Linked DNA regions of Hydrogenovibrio crunogenus. The protein of the gene in region 4 interacts with the protein of the main gene of each other region in a pairwise test. Links are inferred from orthologs where the notes say so. Each region holds a gene or a part of one and is shown on either strand. Other genes may lie near its edges. The genes, in order: aceE, grpE, GHNINEIG_RS05180 and groL.

Evidence for each region.
Region 1: the proteins of groL (region 4) and aceE interact in binary tests that used the Escherichia coli proteins (3 or more experiments, as listed by UniProt). The link is inferred for Hydrogenovibrio crunogenus from one-to-one orthologs.
Region 2: the proteins of groL (region 4) and grpE interact in binary tests that used the Escherichia coli proteins (3 or more experiments, as listed by UniProt). The link is inferred for Hydrogenovibrio crunogenus from one-to-one orthologs.
Region 3: the proteins of groL (region 4) and GHNINEIG_RS05180 interact in binary tests that used the Escherichia coli proteins (3 or more experiments, as listed by UniProt). The link is inferred for Hydrogenovibrio crunogenus from one-to-one orthologs.

What each region holds. Positions count from the first base shown.
Region 1 is NZ_CP032096.1:1,096,878-1,101,791, forward strand. The notes cover bases 1,042-4,222. They hold aceE (pyruvate dehydrogenase (acetyl-transferring), homodimeric type), read left to right. Parts: upstream 1,042-1,361; coding sequence 1,362-4,022; downstream 4,023-4,222. Other genes in these bases: aceF (dihydrolipoyllysine-residue acetyltransferase), read left to right, coding at 4,139-4,222. In the rest of the region: GHNINEIG_RS05280 (histidinol-phosphatase), read right to left, coding at 1-139; GHNINEIG_RS05285 (RNA pyrophosphohydrolase), read left to right, coding at 437-934; more of aceF, read left to right, coding at 4,223-4,914. UniProt on the Escherichia coli protein: Component of the pyruvate dehydrogenase (PDH) complex, that catalyzes the overall conversion of pyruvate to acetyl-CoA and CO(2).
Region 2 is NZ_CP032096.1:966,688-971,378, forward strand. The notes cover bases 1,734-4,691. They hold grpE (nucleotide exchange factor GrpE), read left to right. Parts: upstream 1,734-2,911; coding sequence 2,912-3,472; downstream 3,473-4,691. Other genes in these bases: hrcA (heat-inducible transcriptional repressor HrcA), read left to right, coding at 1,754-2,782; dnaK (molecular chaperone DnaK), read left to right, coding at 3,613-4,691. Outside these bases: DNA repair protein RecN, read right to left, coding at 1-648; GHNINEIG_RS04605 (NAD(+) kinase), read right to left, coding at 691-1,566. UniProt on the Escherichia coli protein: Participates actively in the response to hyperosmotic and heat shock by preventing the aggregation of stress-denatured proteins, in association with DnaK and GrpE. It is the nucleotide exchange factor for DnaK and may function as a thermosensor.
Region 3 is NZ_CP032096.1:1,076,873-1,081,339, reverse strand. Bases 1,340-4,073 are described here. They hold GHNINEIG_RS05180 (ATP-binding cassette domain-containing protein), read right to left. Parts: upstream 3,239-4,073; coding sequence 2,441-3,238; downstream 1,340-2,440. Other genes in these bases: GHNINEIG_RS05170 (calcium/sodium antiporter), read left to right, coding at 4,050-4,073; GHNINEIG_RS05175 (DUF72 domain-containing protein), read right to left, coding at 3,335-3,940; mlaE (lipid asymmetry maintenance ABC transporter permease subunit MlaE), read right to left, coding at 1,659-2,444; mlaD (outer membrane lipid asymmetry maintenance protein MlaD), read right to left, coding at 1,340-1,612. Outside these bases: GHNINEIG_RS05205 (ABC transporter ATP-binding protein), read right to left, coding at 1-109; GHNINEIG_RS05200 (STAS domain-containing protein), read right to left, coding at 189-491; GHNINEIG_RS05195 (MlaC/ttg2D family ABC transporter substrate-binding protein), read right to left, coding at 495-1,139; more of mlaD, read right to left, coding at 1,136-1,339; more of GHNINEIG_RS05170, read left to right, coding at 4,074-4,467. UniProt on the Escherichia coli protein: Part of the ABC transporter complex MlaFEDB, which is involved in a phospholipid transport pathway that maintains lipid asymmetry in the outer membrane by retrograde trafficking of phospholipids from the outer membrane to the inner membrane.
Region 4 is NZ_CP032096.1:375,064-379,772, reverse strand. Bases 582-3,557 are described here. They hold groL (chaperonin GroEL), read right to left. Parts: upstream 2,902-3,557; coding sequence 1,261-2,901; downstream 582-1,260. Other genes in these bases: proB (glutamate 5-kinase), read right to left, coding at 3,437-3,557; GHNINEIG_RS01735 (co-chaperone GroES), read right to left, coding at 2,942-3,232; GHNINEIG_RS01745 (glutathione S-transferase), read right to left, coding at 582-1,086. In the rest of the region: argC (N-acetyl-gamma-glutamyl-phosphate reductase), read right to left, coding at 1-261; more of GHNINEIG_RS01745, read right to left, coding at 367-581; more of proB, read right to left, coding at 3,558-4,567; Obg family GTPase CgtA, read right to left, coding at 4,577-4,709.

The DNA.
Region 1 (4,914 bases), 720 kb from region 4 along the record:
AGTCGGTGTAAAACTGTTCATTGGTTTTTTCATAAACGTCCGGATCAACCACGCCTTTTTCAACCAGAAACTTTCCCCAAAGGTAGTCACTGTCACCATGAATTAAAGTGTTATCAAGATCAAATATTGCTAAAGCCATAAGGTTTCTTTTTAAAATTGGTTAAGGTGGAATGAATTTAATGTGCGGTATTTTACCTGATGAAAATCGGTCTGTTCAGAAAATAGTGTTGCGATGTGGTTTGAACGTGGTATTTTAAAAGGCATCTTTAAGAATAACGTGCGTTTTGAGTAAAAACGACGCACTTTCTTTGTGTTTAAGCGTTATGGTTAGAAAAAAATCACGAATAATGATAAAAGAGATTGAAAAAAAAGGTCTTTTCTTGCAATAATTATACGTATTGAATATTAAAGAATAACAAGAATAAAAGGGTCATATGTGATTGATGCAGATGGGTATCGCCCCAATGTAGGTATCATTATTGTAAATAAGGAAGGTAAGCTGTTTTGGGGAAAACGCCTGTATCAAGATGCCTGGCAATTTCCTCAGGGGGGCGTTCGTGAGAATGAAACGCCGCAACAAGCCGTTTTTCGTGAGTTGAAAGAAGAAGTGGGGTTGGAGCCTTCAGATGTCAGGGTCTTAGGTCGTACCAAGGATTGGCTCACTTATGATTTACCAAAACACCTGATTCGACACTACAGCCAACCGGTCTGTATTGGTCAGAAGCAGATTTGGTTTCTGCTGGGCATGTTAAGTGATGATGAAAAAATTAATTTAAATACCCATGAAACCCCAGAGTTTGAAGGGTGGAGTTGGGTGGATTATTGGGTGCCGGTTCAAAATGTGGTGGAATTTAAACAATCGGTTTATCATCAAGCCCTGACGGAACTTGAAACGCATTTACATAAATTCTGGACGAAAGAACACGTTGGGTAGTTTTTAGTTAAACTTTCCTGTCTCATTAAATGAGATGATATTCACGTTAAAACGAAGGTAACTTATTAAAATTCATCCAAGTTTTAATAAGTTACCTTTTTATATCCTTCCCTTATCCTCTTTTCAAACTGTTTTTATTTGATTGTAACAACTTCGATTTGTACAAAAATGCAGGGAAAAGCCGCTATCTTAGTTATGCAAAATAGGTAAAAAATGTTATTATGCCTGCGCATTTACATGAACTAGAATGGCTGATGCATTGTCTTATTTATGCCTTTCAAGATGTTCATACGTTTTGGAAATACTAAGTAGCTGGAAACCAAAACGGTTTTGTTGGCGGTAGAAGTAAGAACTACATTCTACTGAATGGCTTTAGGAAAACCCAGCCCCTGAAGCAGGTTTGAACCAACCAAAGAGGTTAAATTTTATGAACGATAAGTTCGTTGATCAGGATCCACAAGAAACACAAGAGTGGATTGACGCATTAGAAGCCGTTGTCTCCTTTGAAGGATCTGACAAGGCTCAACATATCATTGGCACTTTGATCGAGAAAGCGCGTGTTCATGGTATCGACATCCCTTATTCGGCAAATACGCCTTACATCAATACCATTGCCCCAGAAGAACAAGATAACTATCCAGGTGACGTAGGCATCGAGCGCAAAATGCGTGCGTTGTTACGCTGGAATGCCATGGCAATGGTTTCAAGAGCAAACAAATACACCAGTGTCGGTGGTCACATCGCTTCGTACGCTTCCAGCTGTACTTTATATGAAGTTGGGATGAACCACTTCTTTAAAGGACCAAAGCATGAGCAAGGTGCGGATATGGTTTTCTTCCAAGGACACACTGCCCCAGGGATGTATGCACGCTCTTATATGGAAGGTCGTTTAGAAGCGGATCAACTGAGAAACTATCGTCAAGAAGTCGATGGTAATGGCCTATCGTCTTATCCTCATCCATGGTTGATGTCAGATTACTGGCAGTTCCCAACAGTTTCAATGGGCTTGGGGCCTTTAATGGCAATTTACCAAGCGCGTTTCATGAAATACATGCAAGCACGTGGTTTAGCAGAAACTCAAGGGCGTAAGGTTTGGGCCTTCTTGGGTGACGGTGAGATGGATGAACCGGAATCACGTGGTGCTTTACAGCTTGCCAAGCGTGAAAACCTAGACAACTTAATTTTTGTAATCAACTGTAACCTACAACGTCTGGATGGCCCGGTTCGAGGGAATGACAAAATCATTCAAGAACTGGAAGGGGTTTTCCGTGGTGCCGGTTGGAACGTTATCAAAGTCATTTGGGGGTCAGGCTGGGATCGTCTGCTTTCAAAAGACGTCACCGGTAAGCTGATCGAGCGTATGGGTGAAGTGGTTGATGGTGAGTACCAGGCTTATAAAGCAAAAGATGGTGCTTTCGTCCGTGAACACTTCTTCGGTAAATACCCGGAAACAGCCGAGCTGGTTAAAGACATGACGGATGATGAAATTTTCCGTCTAACCCGTGGGGGTCATTCACCGCGTAAGATTTACAACGCTTATAAGCGTGCGACCGAATCACAAGGTAAACCGACTGTTATCCTAGCCAAAACCGTTAAAGGGTATGGAATGGGACAGTATGGTGAAGCCGCGAACACGGCGCATCAGCAGAAGAAACTGGATCTGGAAGGGATGAAATATTTCCGTGATCGTTTCTCTGTACCAATTTCAAATGAAGAACTGGAAAAAGACATTCCGTTCCATCGTCCGGATGAAGATTCCGATGTTCTGAAATACATGAAAGAGCGCCGTGAAGCATTGGGTGGCGATTTACCAAGTCGTCAAGATACGGCAGAGCCACTTCCTGTTCCAGACCTGTCTGTTTTCAAAATGTTAACAGAAGGCACGGAAGACCGTGAAATGTCTACGACTATGGCGTTCGTCCGTATCATCTCAATCTTGTTAAGAGATAAGAAGATTGGGCCACGTTGTGTCCCGATTATTCCAGATGAAGCGCGTACTTTCGGGATGGAAGGATTGTTCCGTCAAGTCGGTATCTACGATCCGGCCGGTCAGCTCTATGAGCCAATGGATTCAGACCAATTGATGTGGTACAAAGAATCTGCCAACGGTCAAGTTTTCCAAGAAGGGATCAACGAAGCCGGTGCCATGTCTAACTGGATCGCAGCAGCGACTGCTTATGCGAACTATGGCGTGAGCATGATTCCTTTCTATATCTACTATTCTATGTTCGGTTATCAGCGTATTGGTGACTTGGCATGGGCCGCAGGGGATTCTCGTGCCCGTGGTTTCCTAATGGGTGGAACAGCAGGTCGTACCACACTAGAAGGTGAAGGGCTACAGCATCAGGACGGTCATAACTTGATTCAATTCGATCATGTACCGAACTGTTTGTCTTACGATCCAACCTTCGCTTATGAAATGGCCGTCATCATCCGTGATGGGATTAAACGTATGTTCAACGAAAAAGAAGACGTTTACTACTACATTACGTGTATGAATGAAAACTACTCGCACCCTGCGATGCCGGAAGGCTCGGAAGAAGGCATTCTAAAAGGTCTTTATTCCTTCAAGAAGTCTGAAGCGAAACATAAAAACAAAGTTCAGTTGATGGGGTCCGGTACGATTTTCCGTGAAGTGATCGCCGCAGCTGACATGCTAGAAAACGAGTGGGATGTTGCCGCAGATATCTGGGCAGCACCAAGTTTCAACCTGTTACGTCGTGACGGAATTGAAACAACACGCTGGAATAGCATGCACCCAACTGAAAAGCCAAAAGTTTCTTATTGTGAAGCCACATTATCGGGTGCGAAAGGCCCGTTTATTGCGGCAACGGATTATATCCGCGATTACCCTAACCGTATTCGTGAATATGTTCCGGGTGAGTTCTATGTGTTAGGAACGGATGGTTTCGGGCGTTCTGATACGCGTGAACAACTTCGTAAGTTCTTTGAAGTGAATCGCTACTACGTAGTAGTGGAATCACTCAAAGCCTTGGCAGATGCCGGTAGCATCAAGCCAGAAGTGGTTCAGAAAGCAATTGAAAAATACGGGATTGATAGCGAAAAAACCTATCCCGTTCATGCTTAATAGAAACGTCTAACCAGACATCGCTGTTAGTGACCTAGCAGCGAAAGAATTCATATTTGGCTTGATTGATTCGTTTAAACCCAATCAAGCTGAATACTAAGAAGGAATTAAATGAAATGGCTACACAGCAAATTAATATCCCGGATATCGGCGATTTTGATTCAGTAGAAGTTATTGAAGTTTTAGTCGCCGAAGGAGATGAGGTCGCTGTTGATGATTCTTTACTCACGTTAGAATCAGATAAAGCAACGATGGAAATCCCTGCGCCTTACGCCGGAAAAATCACCAAAGTCACTGTTTCAGTCGGCGATAAAGTCGCGGAAGGCGATGCGGTTTTCGAAATTGAAGTGTCTGAAGCGGCTGCTTCCCCTGAAAAGGCTGAGCAAAAAGCCGAAGAAAAGCCAGCTCCAGCAAAAGCACCTGAAGCCCCTAAAGAAGCGCCTAAGCCAGCAGCAGAATCTGCCCCGGCACCAACGCCTTCTCCAACTGCACAAGCGTTAACCAAACCTGTCAATGCACAGTCTATGGGCGCAGCCTCTCATGCCTCTCCATCGGTCAGAGCCTTCGCGCGTAAATTGGGTGTCGACATCAATACCGTGTCTGGAACAGGTCCTAAAGGGCGTATCCAGCAATCTGATATTGAAGCCATGATTAAATCAGTCATGCAAGGCGGTGCGGGCGCAGGTCAAGCACAAGGCGGCATGGGCATTCCATCTGTACCGGAAATCGACTTCAGTCAGTTCGGTGAAACTGAGACCGAAGAGTTGGGACGTATCAAGAAAATCTCTGGTAAGTTCCTACAAACAAGCTGGTTGAATGTCCCGCATGTCACGCAGTTTGACGAATGCGACATCACTGAAATGGACGCCTTCCGTAAGAGCATGAAAGCGAA
Region 2 (4,691 bases), 590 kb from region 4 along the record:
ACTGTTTTGTTCTTCCGACAACGCTTCAAATTCATCTGCTTGCGGCTGAACTTTGTCGAATTCTTGTTGCTGAAAGCTCAGCAGTTCAATTTTGCTTTGGCGGTCTGTTTGGTCATTGAGCAACGTTTGGTATTCTTGATTGAGTTTTTGCCAGGCCTGGTAGGCTTTCTCCGTCTCATTCAGTAAGGCGTCATGTTGAGCGTAAGCATCTAAAAGCTCCAATTGCTTACTGGTATGCATCAGCGATTGGTGCTCGTGCTGACCATGAATATCAATCAAGAGACTGCTCAGCATCTTTAACTGTGAAACCGAGGCGGGTAAACCATTAATGTAGGCTTTTGAACGTCCTTCTGACGTCAGTGTACGACGCAACAAACATTCATTGTCTTCATCCAATTCATTCTCTGCCAACCAGGCCTGAACTTGTGGCAGATTGGTAATATCAAAATCGGCGGTAATGTCCGCTTTTAAGGTGCCATGGCGCACCAAACTGCTGTCGGCTCTTTCGCCTAGCGCCAGCCCTAAGGCATCGAGTAAAATCGATTTTCCGGCACCGGTTTCCCCGGTTAAGGTGGTGAACCCTGTGTCAAAGTTGAGTTGAAGTTTTTCGATAAGAGCAAGATTTTGAATCGACAATTCTTGTAGCATACAGTTCTCAAAATTCGTTGGCCGGAAGACGCGCTTTTTTCATTAAAGTTTTTGACCCCAATTCAGTTTCGCACGCAGTAATTCATAATGATCATGGTTTTTAGGATGCACCATTTTAATGAAGTTAGGGTGGCGTGTCACATAGGTTTCGTGTTTGGCTTCAATTTGAAAGGTCACTTGACCATCACAAATAATCGATGCTGTGCCACTACAGTTATCATGCGGACGAATTAAAATTTCGCTGTCACCCGAAACCACGACTGGACGGTTGCTCATCGTATGGGGGTTAATCGATACCAGTGTCATAGCGTTAAGACCCGGGTCAACGATGGGACCGCCTGCAGACAACGAATAAGCGGTTGATCCGGTTGGCGTGGCGATAATCAACCCATCAGAACGTTGACTGTTCAAAAAACGATTGTCGACAAAGGTTTCGAATTCAATCATACGTGGCGAGTCATTTTTGTGTAAAACGACATCGTTGAACGCGACTTCATCAAATAAGGTTTCGCCATCTTTTTTAATGAGCACATGCAGCAGTGTTCTTTCTTCACAGGTGTAATCATCGGCAAGCACTTCGTCCAGCGTGACCATCATCGTATCAGGGGAAACATCTGCTAAGAATCCTAAGCGCCCTAAATTGACGCCGAGAATAGGGATGTTGTAATCGACGATACACCGAGCGACGTCCAGAAAAGTGCCATCACCGCCCACGACAACGGCAAAATCAATTTCTTTCATGAGTGCATCTCGTTCTAAGCGCTCTATGCCATAACGCTCGATAGGGAAGTCGGCACAAGACCGTTGATCTAATATGACCTTTTTCTGCTTCTTTTGAAAATATAAAATCAGTTTATCAATCAAATCCCATGATTGAATGCCGCTGTATTTACCAAAAATACCGATTTTATTAAACATGGACCGATTCCTTGATGCTTTGCCTATCGTGTTTTAAACAGGATTTGCTTAAGTCTGCTTGAAAATTAAAAAATTGTTCCCATAATACTGATAACTTCGTGCCAAATAGTCAACTGAGAAAACCATTTAATTCTGATTATTGGGCGTATAACAAACAATAACGCAGTAACCTAATATAAGTCTGATTATGAATTTAAATGATCGTTCGCAATTACTTTTTAAGCACTTGATGGCATTATACCTAAATGATGGAAAGCCTGTCGGGTCATCCGTGCTCGCTAAATTGCCGGATGTTTCAGTCAGTTCTGCCACGGTTCGTAATGTCATGTCGGATTTGGAAAAAATGGGCTTGATTCATTCCCCTCATACTTCTGCAGGGCGAGTACCGACAGATCATGGTTTTCGCGTATTTGTCGATTCTATCTTGACGGTACAGCCTTTAAACTCCTCTTTAACACAAGAAATTCAGCGCGGATTTACTCAAGCACAAACGCAAGAAGAATTGCTGGGCTCGGCATCCAATATCCTTTCTGGATTAACGGGGATGGCAAGTTTGGTGATGTTGCCGAATCAAGAGCAAGAAACGTTACGTCATATTGATTTCGTTAAACTGAATAACAAGCGTGTATTGGTCGTTTTGGTTTTAAATGATCAGGATGTGCAAAATCGAATTATTGAGTTTGAAGAAGATGTTTCTTCGTCTCAACTCATTCAAGCGGCTAATTATTTGAATGAGCATTTCGCCGGACGCCATTTGTCAGAGGTGAAAAAAATGCTGGTAGAACGCTTGGATGAGTTACGTAGAACAATGGACGCTTTGATGCTGTCGATTGTTGAAGCGACGGATCAGGTCATTGAACAAAAGATGCAGAAGAGTGCGCCTTATTTCGTCTCAGGCAAAACCAACTTACTCAATTACGATGAATTGGCGGATGCAGAAAAACTGAAAGCACTGTTCCATTCTTTTGAAGAGCACTCTGATATGTTGGGGTTGCTCAATAAGAGTATGCAGGCCAATGGCGTTCAGGTTTTCATTGGCAGTGAATGTGGTAATGAAACCTATCAAAACTGCAGTGTGATTACCACGCCTTATGAGCGAGAAGGTGAAGTGATGGGGGTGCTGGGCGTGGTGGGCCCCAGCCGAATGCCGTATGACAAAATCGTACCTAAAGTCGATATGACTGCTCGAATCTTAAGCTCCTTGCTGAAAAAATAAACCGCCAGGCCTGGCGGTTTTTTTTGATTGTAAATTTTTTTATAAAAAAACTGACTTTTTGGGTTGAATCCCCAAAATGCGTCCTTATAAACCTCGTGATTTAAAATTATCATATTCTGGAGATTTTTTATGTCTGATAACAAGACAGAACTTAATGAAGAACAACACAATGCAACGGCTGAAGGGGAAGTATCAGAAGAAACGCATCAAGCAGAGGATGCGGTTGAACATGACCTAGAAGCCATGCTGGAAGAAGCAAAAAAAGAGGCGGAATCTCAAAAAGAATTGGCGCTGAGAACGTTGGCGGATATGGAAAATTTAAAACGCCGCACACGCATGGATGTTGAAAGCGCCCATAAGTTCGCTCTGGAAAAATTTGTCAATGAGTTGCTACCGGTTTTGGATTCTATGGAAATGGGATTGGACGCATCTTCAAAAGAAGATGTAACGGTTGACAGTATCCGTGAAGGGTTGGATATGACCTTTAAGCAATTCCTGGATGTGATGCAAAAGTTCAATGTTGAACGTGTCAACCCAGCAGGTGAGAAGTTTGACCCACAATTGCATGAAGCCATGACGATGATTCCATCACCGGATCATGATTCACAAATGGTCATTGAAGTTTTCCAAAAAGGCTATGTGTTAAATGACCGTCTGGTTCGTCCGGCACGCGTTGTGGTCGCTGAATAAAAAATCTTAAAAAATACGAAAAAAGTTGTAAGAAAGCCTTGAATAATAAATCAACCGCCTTATATACAACGTAACGTTAAAAGTTTTAATTAAAGTTAAAAATATCTCGCCTAGTCTGGCGATGAAATTTGGAGAAAATTATGGGAAAAATTATCGGGATTGACTTAGGGACAACAAACTCATGTGTCGCAGTCATGGAAGGAAAAGAAACAAAAGTAATTCCTAACGCAGAAGGGGCTCGTACAACACCTTCTATTGTTGCTTATGCTGATGATGGTGAAGTATTAGTAGGGGATTCTGCAAAACGTCAAGCAGTGACGAACCCGGAAAACACTTTGTTTGCTATCAAGCGTCTGATCGGTCGTCGTGCTGATGATGCAGTCGTTGAAAAAGATAAGGACATGGTGTCTTACAAAATCATTTCAGCAGACAATGGCGATGCATGGGTGCAGGTAGGTGATAAAAAACTTTCTCCACAGGAAGTATCTGCTCGTACCTTGATGAAAATGAAGAAAACTGCAGAAGATTATTTAGGTCATGAAGTGACAGAAGCGGTTATCACGGTTCCGGCTTATTTTAATGACTCTCAGCGTCAAGCAACGAAAGATGCAGGTAAAATCGCGGGTCTAGAAGTTAAACGTATCATCAACGAGCCAACGGCAGCGGCATTGGCTTATGGTATGGATAAAGTCAAAGCGGATAGCAAAATCGCGGTTTACGATTTAGGTGGGGGGACATTCGATATCTCAATCATCGAAGTGGCTGACTTAGATGGTGAAAAGCAAGTTGAAGTTTTATCAACCAATGGGGACACTTTCTTAGGGGGTGAAGACTTCGATAACGTAATCGTAGATTACATCGCAACCGAATTTAAGAAAGATCAAAATGTTGACTTGAAGCTGGATAAATTGGCACTTCAACGTGTTCGTGAAGCGGCTGAGAAAGCAAAAATTGAACTTTCTTCACGTGAGCAAACAGACATTAACTTGCCATATGTAACGGCTGATGCAACGGGACCTAAGCATTTGAACATGAAAATCACCCGTGCGAAGTTCGAGTCGCTAATTGAAGGGTTGGTTCAACGTTCTATCGATCCTTGTAAGACAGCACTTAAAGATGCTGGTTTATCAGCTTCTGAAATTGATGATGTTATTTTGGTTGGTGGTTCAACGCGTGTTCCAATGGTTCAGGCAGCGGTTAAAGAATTTTTCGGTAAAGA
Region 3 (4,467 bases), 700 kb from region 4 along the record:
ACAAGCCAAAAAAACTACCAGGCCTGACATCAAAAGACACCCCTTTCAAGGCGTCTAAAGAACCATACTGCTTTTTAACAGCCTGAAATGAAACAGCGGGAGCTGACATAAGTTAAAACCCCTAAAACCAATTTAGAATGTAAAAAGAAATGTATCAAAACACACTGATTTAATAATGAGCGATACAATTAAGAAAAATGAAAAACATCATCCAAGTTATACAGATTGACGAGTACTTTCAGGTCATCAGGTAACGACAACACCTTTAAAGGGTGATCAATTAGTGATTGAAAATACAGCAATAATGCCAAGCAGGAAGAATCGGCTTCTTTCACTTTCGAACAGTCAACCACCTCTATCGGGGTCATCAAGCTTTTAATACCTTGCGCATAAAAGTTGGAAACCGCATCCATATTGATGTGTCCTGAAAGCTTAATCAGATTCTCTTCAACAATCGCGACTGTTTCCTTTGACACATTAACAACCATCATTGCTTAGCTCTCTTCTGGCTCAACCAATTTTGATTCATTATTTTTGATGACCAACCCTTTAATCACGTCATCAATACCTGATTTTTGAAATTCCGATGCGAAAGATTTTCGATAGTTCAACAACATGCTAATTCCTTCAATAGAAACATCGTATAAAAACCACTTTTGCTTTTTCTTGTTCCAATAAGCCCGGTAAACCACGGTCGACTTATTACCATCGGCTTGTGTGACTTCAGTTTTGACAGATGCACGCCCTTCGCGTGTTTCAATCATTTTTTCAACCACAATACTGGTGACTTTTAACTTTAGGATACTTTTAGAGTATGACCGTAACAACGTGTTCGTAAAGGCATCAACAAATGCTTCTTGCTGAGCTTTCGTTGCGGTTCTCCAATAACGCCCCATTACATAACGCGCCATTTTGGGGGTGTCAACGTAGGGTAGAACAAATTCATCTGCAAAAGCTTTAATCTTTTGAGGGTCTGCTTCCAGTTCTTCTCGTCGAGCATCAACTTCGGATACAACTGTTTCTGAAAGCTCCTTAACAAGCGTTTCAGGGTTGTCTTGTGAAATAGGTTGAGCACAAGCAACACCACCGCTAAACCCTAAAAGTGAGAGCATTAACAAAAAGGGTTTAAAATAATTCATTTTGAACTGTCTCCACTGTCTGCAAATTTGGTTAAAAACTGCCCGATCAACTCTTCCAAGACCAAAGCTGGCTGAACCAAGTCGAGCTGGTCACCCTCTCTTAAATACACATCATCCGCTCCGGGTTCCAAGCCAATATACTGATCTCCAAGCAAGCCCGACGTTAATATAGACGCTGATGTATCTAAAGGAAGCTCATCATAATCCTTGTAAATTTGCATCTTTACGCGTGCTTGATATGTCGTCTTATCAACCGAAATATCACTGACCCGCCCCACGACAACACCACTGATTTTAACGGGAGAGCGCACTTTTAAACCACCGATATTACTGAACAAGGCATTAATTTGGTAAGTCGGCTTTTCTTGAAGACCTTGAAAGTTACTGACTTTTAAGGCAATCATGATCAAAGAAATCATTGCCAGCAAGACAAAAACGCCTACCCAAATTTCAATTATTTTTCGTCGAGTCATTCTTTTTATCCTAAAAATTTGTTGCTCTGTTGTTAAATCTATTTATTTAGTGAAACATGATCGCTGTCAAGATAAAGTCCAGCCCTAACACTCCTAATGAAGAATGAACAACCGTGCGAGTGGTTGCCCGACTGACCCCTTCTGACGTTGGAATAGCATCATACCCTTGAAATAAAGCAACGATAGCAATCAAAACTGCAAATGCAATTGATTTAATAATGCCATTCAGCACATCTTCATTCCAGTCAACGTGTTCATTCATTTGAGTCCAAAAAGCGCCTTCATCGACGCCAAGCCAACCAACACCGACAATGTAACCACCCAAAATCCCCATGGCAATAAACATTAGTGACAGCATTGGCAGTACAATTAAAGCCGCTGTAAAACGTGGCGAAAATACAAATTTTAACGGATCGACCGCCATCATTTCTAAGGCTGACAACTGCTCTGTTGACCGCATCAACCCAATTTCAGCGGTTAATGCCGAGCCGGCGCGACCTGCAAACAATAAAGCAGCCACCACAGGCCCCAACTCTCTCAATAAAGACAAAGCGGTCATCGTGCCAACCGCCTCTTCAGAGTTATAATCAACCAACACGTTATAACCCTGTAAACTTAAGACCATACCGACAAACAGGCCTGCCGTCAAAATGATTGGCAAAGACAATACGCCTGAAAAATAGACTTGTTTAACCAGTAAATCTAATCTCAAAATGGAATAAGGCAGTGCGGGTAATAACGATAAAATAAAGATAGCACCCCGTCCAAAACTGGTAAATATCCTTAAAGCTGATTCACCCAGGCTGATCAGTAATCGAAACAACGGATTCATAAGCTTAAATCCTGTAAGTAAGGTTTGGTTGGGTAATCAAAGGGAACAGGGCCATCGGGCAAGCCTTTCAAAAACTGCTGAACATAGTCCGAAGAAGACTCCAGTAAGGATTCAGCCGTGCCTTCAGCAATAATCCTTCCTTCTGACAGAACACAGGCGTAGTCTGCGATGGATAATACTTCATTCACATCATGTGACACCGCCACGCTGGTTAAATTAAGGCTGTCATTTAGTTTGCGTATGAGCTCAATCAACACTCCCATCGTAATCGGATCCTGTCCAACAAAAGGCTCGTCATAAAAAATCATGTCAGGATCCAATGCAATGGCTCTTGCCAAGGCAACCCGTCGAGCCATGCCACCAGACAATTCTGAAACTTTTAATGCCTGCGCACCTCTTAATCCAACAGCTTGTAGTTTCATCAACACCAAAGGACGAATAATTTCTTCCGGAAGCTTTGTATGTTCGCGAACCGGAAAGGCCACATTATCAAAGACATTTAAATCTGTTAATAAAGCACCACTTTGAAAAAGCATGCCCATTTTTCGACGCAGTTCATACAATTTTTTTCTTCTTAACTGATGAACATCTTCCCCGTTTACCAACACTTGTCCACTATCAGGCTGCAACTGCCCTGCTATCAGTTTTAATAACGTTGTTTTCCCAGTACCGCTTGGCCCCATAATCGCCGTCACTTTTCCCGCCGGGATATTCAACGAAAGATCCTCAAAGATTTTGCGATCACCACGAGAAAAACTTAAATTTTTTATTTCGATTATCGATTCAACTGACATATGTTTCAAAGCACAACTTTAATTATTTAAGCCACTTTCTAAAAAGTTAAGGAAAAGATATTAACAAACTTTTATTTAAACCCAAAGACAATAAACCTAATAGCCCATAATTTCACCGACAATTTTTAAGTTTTTCACTTGGTCTATATCAATCTTTTCTCCACCGACAAAAAAAGGCGCACCATTTAGCTCATTTGGTAAAGATTGCATAAACTGCTTCAACATGCTTGACTGAACTTTTCCATCGGCATTTAACTTTTCAACAAACCCTACTGGCTCACCCGAGACATAGACTCCCTCATATTCCCAGCACCATCCGCTTTTCTTAGCGGTTTTCGAAACCAGTGTTACGGTATACCCTTTAAGGTTTTCAGGAAGCTCTTGATTGATGTTTTTCAAAATAATACCCGATGCCTGGTCTTGTAAAATCTGCTTTATTTTTTGAAGTTGATGAACGCTTTGTTCGTTAAACTCACTCACAACCTCTAGGTAAAACCAAAAAGATTCTCCTTCAAGCATATCAGCCAATTCTTCCAGCATTTCTTCTGACCATGACCGCCACACAGATTCTTCAACTAATACACACTCAAAAAAATTACTGTAATAATCAAGCCGCCAATCTTCAGGCATATCTTCCTGATAAAAAGAGTCTAACCAGCTTTCGGACTCCCAGCCTTGTGTACCGATGATTAAGTTGTCCACGTTTACTTCCTTGCGCTTTATAAACTTTATTTATTTTCATTATAAAAAAACATATAATGTTGGCTTTATATTTTTCAACTTGAAAAGAAAAACAAGCAAAAGACATTACATGACAAGTAGCCTCATTCTACCACTAATTGTTTTATTCGTAGGTTTAGCCCTCTTGGTTTGGAGCTCTGACATCTTCATTGAAGGTGCTGCCAGCACGGCGATTCACATGAACATTTCACCGCTCATTATTGGCGTTGTCGTCTTAGGGTTTGGTACCTCCGCTCCGGAAATTTTAGTGGCGATATTGGCCTCTATCGATGACAGCCCCGGGTTAGCAATTGGGAACGTGGTGGGATCAAACATTGCTAATATTGGTTTAGTGCTCGGGGTTACAGCAATCATCTCTCCCGTAGTGATCAAGTCTTCACTTCTTAAGCGCGAATTCCCAATCTTACTCGCCATCTCTTTAGTGGGTATTTTGCTGATGTTGGATCAGGATTTAGATTTCACAGACGGCATCATTCTACTGGCCTTAC
Region 4 (4,709 bases):
CTCCATCGCAACGCCATGCGGGGTCGCAAAGAAAACGATATCGCAAGCATTTAAAACCTCTACGGAAGGTTCTGAGAAAGCCAAACCATCATAATGACCTCTCAAATTCGGAAACAAATCGGCAACCTTTAACCCGGATTCGCTACGAGACGTAATCGCCACCACGTCTGCATTCGGATGGCTTGCTAAGATTCTTAACAGCTCTACACCGGTATAGCCTGTTCCACCCACGATACCAATTTTGATTTTTGTTTTTTCCATTCTCTCAACCACTTCATGTGAAATGAATCACATCTTTAAATTTTATCAATGCGTTCATTTTATCATTGAATGCCAATCACCACTAATGGCTTTTCGTTTCTCGATCTACAAGCCTTGTGCTTTTTTTCGGAATTGATCCTTTGTCATCAAGTCAGGTTCATCCAACCATAAAGGCACGTGACCCACTTCCCACTTGGGACGGTTTTTCATAATCGCCTTAAAGTAATTCGATTCCATCAGCTGTATTAACCATTGACGCAATGCCGGGTAACTTGCGGCCGCAAACCACTCTTTGTCAACATGGGCAAACTGTCGAATAAACGGAAAAATGGCAATGTCTGCTAGGCTAACCTTCGCGCCAAATAAATACCGGTCGCCTGCTTGATGAGTATTCTCTTGCAACTGATCTTCTAGATGCTGGAGAAAACGCTCACCTTGGGCACGATAATGTTTTGCTGACTTTTCTGGAAACCGGTCGGCATATTTATAATGATCCAGGTGAGGTTTAAATTCCTCGTCACACTGTTCCACTAGAGCTGACTGCTCTGAAGGCAAATCACCTTTTGAGTCCAGCCATTGATACGTATCTCTTTGAGATAATGCCCAGAGCATAATATCGAAACTTTCCTCCACCACACTATCATCTTGCAAGACCAGTACGGGGACCGTCCCTTTCGGAGAAGCCGTTAACATTGAAGCGGGCTTATCCCAAAATTCAATTTCACGTTGCTCCACTTGTACACCAGATAAATACAACCCCATTCTGGCACGCATCGCATAGGGGCATCGTCGATAGGAATACAATACTGGATGAGATTCAGACATACCGTTACCTTACTTTTACCGTCACAAATGCTTATCAAAAACAGCCAGGCCTGATTGTTTTTGATAAGCATTTAAGAGCAAAAAGCCCGCATAAAGCGGGCTCTTTGATTCTAAGCAGAACTTTAAATTGAGCATTTCAGCGAATTTAATTCACACAAAACGCGCCAATTTAAATTACATCATTCCGCCCATACCTCCCATGCCACCAGCTGCTGCCGCTGCATCTGCAGAAGCACCATCTTTAGAAGGAAGGTCTGCAATCGCAGCACCAGTAGTCAATACCAGACCGGCAACCGAAGCCGCATTTTGCAATGCTGAACGTGTTACTTTAGCTGGATCAATGATACCGGCTTTAATCATGTCTACATAGGTCTCAGAAGCCGCATCGAAGCCCATGTTATCTTTTGATTCCATAACCTTGTTAACAATAACTGACCCTTCTAAACCACAGTTTGCTGCGATTTGACGCATTGGCTCTTCCATTGCACGCAAGGCAATTTCAATCCCAAGTTGCTGCTCGTCATTATCACCTTTAACTTTGACTTTTGAACGCGCACGAACCAGAGCAACACCACCACCGGCAACAATCCCTTCTTGGACCGCTGCACGTGTCGCATGCAATGCATCGTCTACACGATCTTTCTTCTCTTTCATTTCAACTTCTGTCGCGGCACCCAGCTTGATAACCGCAACCCCGCCTGACAATTTAGCCAAACGCTCTTGAAGTTTCTCTGAATCATATTCAGAAGTCGTATTTTCAGCTTGAGAGCGAATTTGAGCACAACGGGCTTCAATATCTTCTTTCGCACCGGCACCGTCAATCAGTTTTGTGCTGTCTTTACCAACAACGGCAGACTTGGTTTCACCCAACATATCAAGCGACACATTTTCAAGTGTTAGACCAACTTCTTCAGAAATCACTGTACCACCTGTTAAAACCGCCATATCTTGCAGCATGGCTTTACGACGTTCACCGAAACCAGGCGCTTTAATTGCCGTTGCTTTTACAATACCACGCATGTTGTTGATAACCAATGTCGCCAACGCTTCACCATCAACATCTTCTGCGATGATCAATAATGGACGACCCGCTTTTGAAACCGCTTCCAATGTTGGTAGCAAGTCACGGATGTTTGAAATCTTTTTATCGTGTAACAAGATGTATGGGTTGTCTAATTCCGCGACCATTTTTTCTTGGTTGGTTACGAAATAAGGTGATAAGTAACCACGATCAAACTCCATCCCTTCAACCACGACAAGCTCATCATGCAAAGAAGACCCTTCTTCAACCGTGATGACACCTTCTGTCGAAACTTTCTCCATGGCTTCAGCAATCATTTTCCCAACCGCTGAATCAGAGTTGGCAGAAATCGTACCGACCTGTGCAATCGACTCTGTTGTCGTACAAGGAACAGACATTTTTTGAATTTCTTTAACTACGGCTTCAACCGCTTTATGAATACCACGGTTAAGGTCCATCGGGTTCATGCCTGCCGCAACCGACTTCATCCCTTCACGAACGATAGACTGCGCTAAAACTGTTGCTGTCGTTGTACCATCACCCGCCACATCATTGGTTTGAGAAGACACTTCTTTAACCATTTGTGCGCCCATGTTCATGAACTTATCTTCCAGTTCAATTTCACGAGCAACGGAAACACCATCTTTAGTGACCGTTGGTGCACCAAATGATTTTTCTAGCACAACATTACGCCCTTTAGGCCCTAAAGTTACTTTCACTGCATCCGCTAGGACATTGATCCCTTCAACCATCTTTTCGCGGGCGTCTAAACCTAATCTTACGTCTTTAGCCATCTTTAAATCCTTTTTGTATTCTGTTTAATGAATGTCTTAATTACTCTACAATCGCGATGATATCGTCTTCACGCATCACTTTAAGTGGTTTGCCAGCATCGTCTTTCACTTCTTGACCAGAGTACTGACCGAACATCACTTTATCGCCGACTTTTACAGTCATTGGAATAATTGAACCATTATCCGCCGCTTTACCTGGCCCTACAGCCACGACTTCGCCTAAGTTCTCTTTTTCTTGTGCAGAACCAGGTAGCAAAATACCGCCTGTTGATTCTTTTTGTTCTTCAACTTGACGAACGACCACTCGGTCATGTAACGGTTTTATATTCATAGGATTCTCCTAAAAGTTTGATAATTCATGGTTTTAGTTACTAAATTTTCAATAATTAGCACTCTACCATCGAGAGTGCTAATTATTTTATAGATTGGTTCATCACTGTCAAGCCTTATAGTGACGTTAATTTATTTTTCAAGGGTAAGAAAAGAAGATTTTAAAAGAAAATCCAAAAACGACCAGGCCTGGCCGTTTTAATCGCTAATCGACTAGAACCAAGTTATCACAATGAATCAAGAATTCACCATCACTATAACCCAGCAACTGGCTAATTTCCGAAGACGGATGCCCCATGATCTTTTGCGTTTCAAAAAAAGGATAATTCACCAATCCTCGTGCAACTTCCTGATTTTTTTCATTCACGCAAATTACCATTTCTCCACGTTGAAATTCACCACTCATGTCTTTCACGCCAATCGGCAACAGACTTTTACCGGAAGACTGCAACGCTTTCACCGCGCCTTCATCCAACACCAATTGACCTTTAGCCTGTAAATGCCCCGCCAACCATCGCTTCTTAGCCGTCAAAGGCTCTAAATCAGGAATCAGCAACGTCCCCAGTGATTCCCCCGCCAACAATCGAGGCAACACATTATCTTCTCGCCCGGAAGCAATAAAGGTTGCCGTTCCAGAGCGAGCTGCGCGTTTGGCCGCCATGACTTTGGTATACATGCCGCCTTTTCCTAAACTGCCGCCTTCAGAACTGGCCATCGCTTCAATATCTTTTCGGCTGACCTGCGCTTCGGAAATCAGCTCGGCATTCGGATTGGTGCGCGGGTTGTCATTGTATAGACCATTTTGATCAGTCAAAATCACTAGCACATCCGCCGACACTAAGTTCGCTGTCAATGCCGCCAACGTATCATTATCTCCAAAGCGAATTTCATCAGTCACGACTGTATCATTCTCATTAATGACCGGCACAACTCCATGCTCTAATAATGTCTGAATAGTATTCGAGGCATTCAAATAACGCGCACGGTTAGACAAATCATCATGTGTCATCAAGATTTGCGCGGTATGAATCCCATTTTTAGCAAATTCAGATTCATATGCCTGCACCAAGCCCATTTGCCCAACCGCGGCAGCGGCTTGCAATTCGTTCAGCTCAGAAGGTCTTTTAGACCAACCCAGACGCTGCATGCCTTCCGCCACAGAACCGGAAGAGACAATCACAAGCTCAATCCCTTTTTGACGTAAAGCCACCATCTGGGATACCCATTGCGCCATCGCCTCTTTATTCAGACCACGACCATCATTGGTTAACAGGGCGCTGCCAATTTTAACCACCCAACGGCGTGATTTTTGATGGATATCTGATCGAGTTAACACGATACTTCCTTACTCTTCAACAGCTTGTTCTTGAGCTTTTAAACGATTTTGCTCTAAACCATAGGCCACTTCTTTCACCAACTCATCCGTTCCCACTCGGTTCACCGCTGAGATGGCAAAAACCGGCCCTGTCCAATTCAAA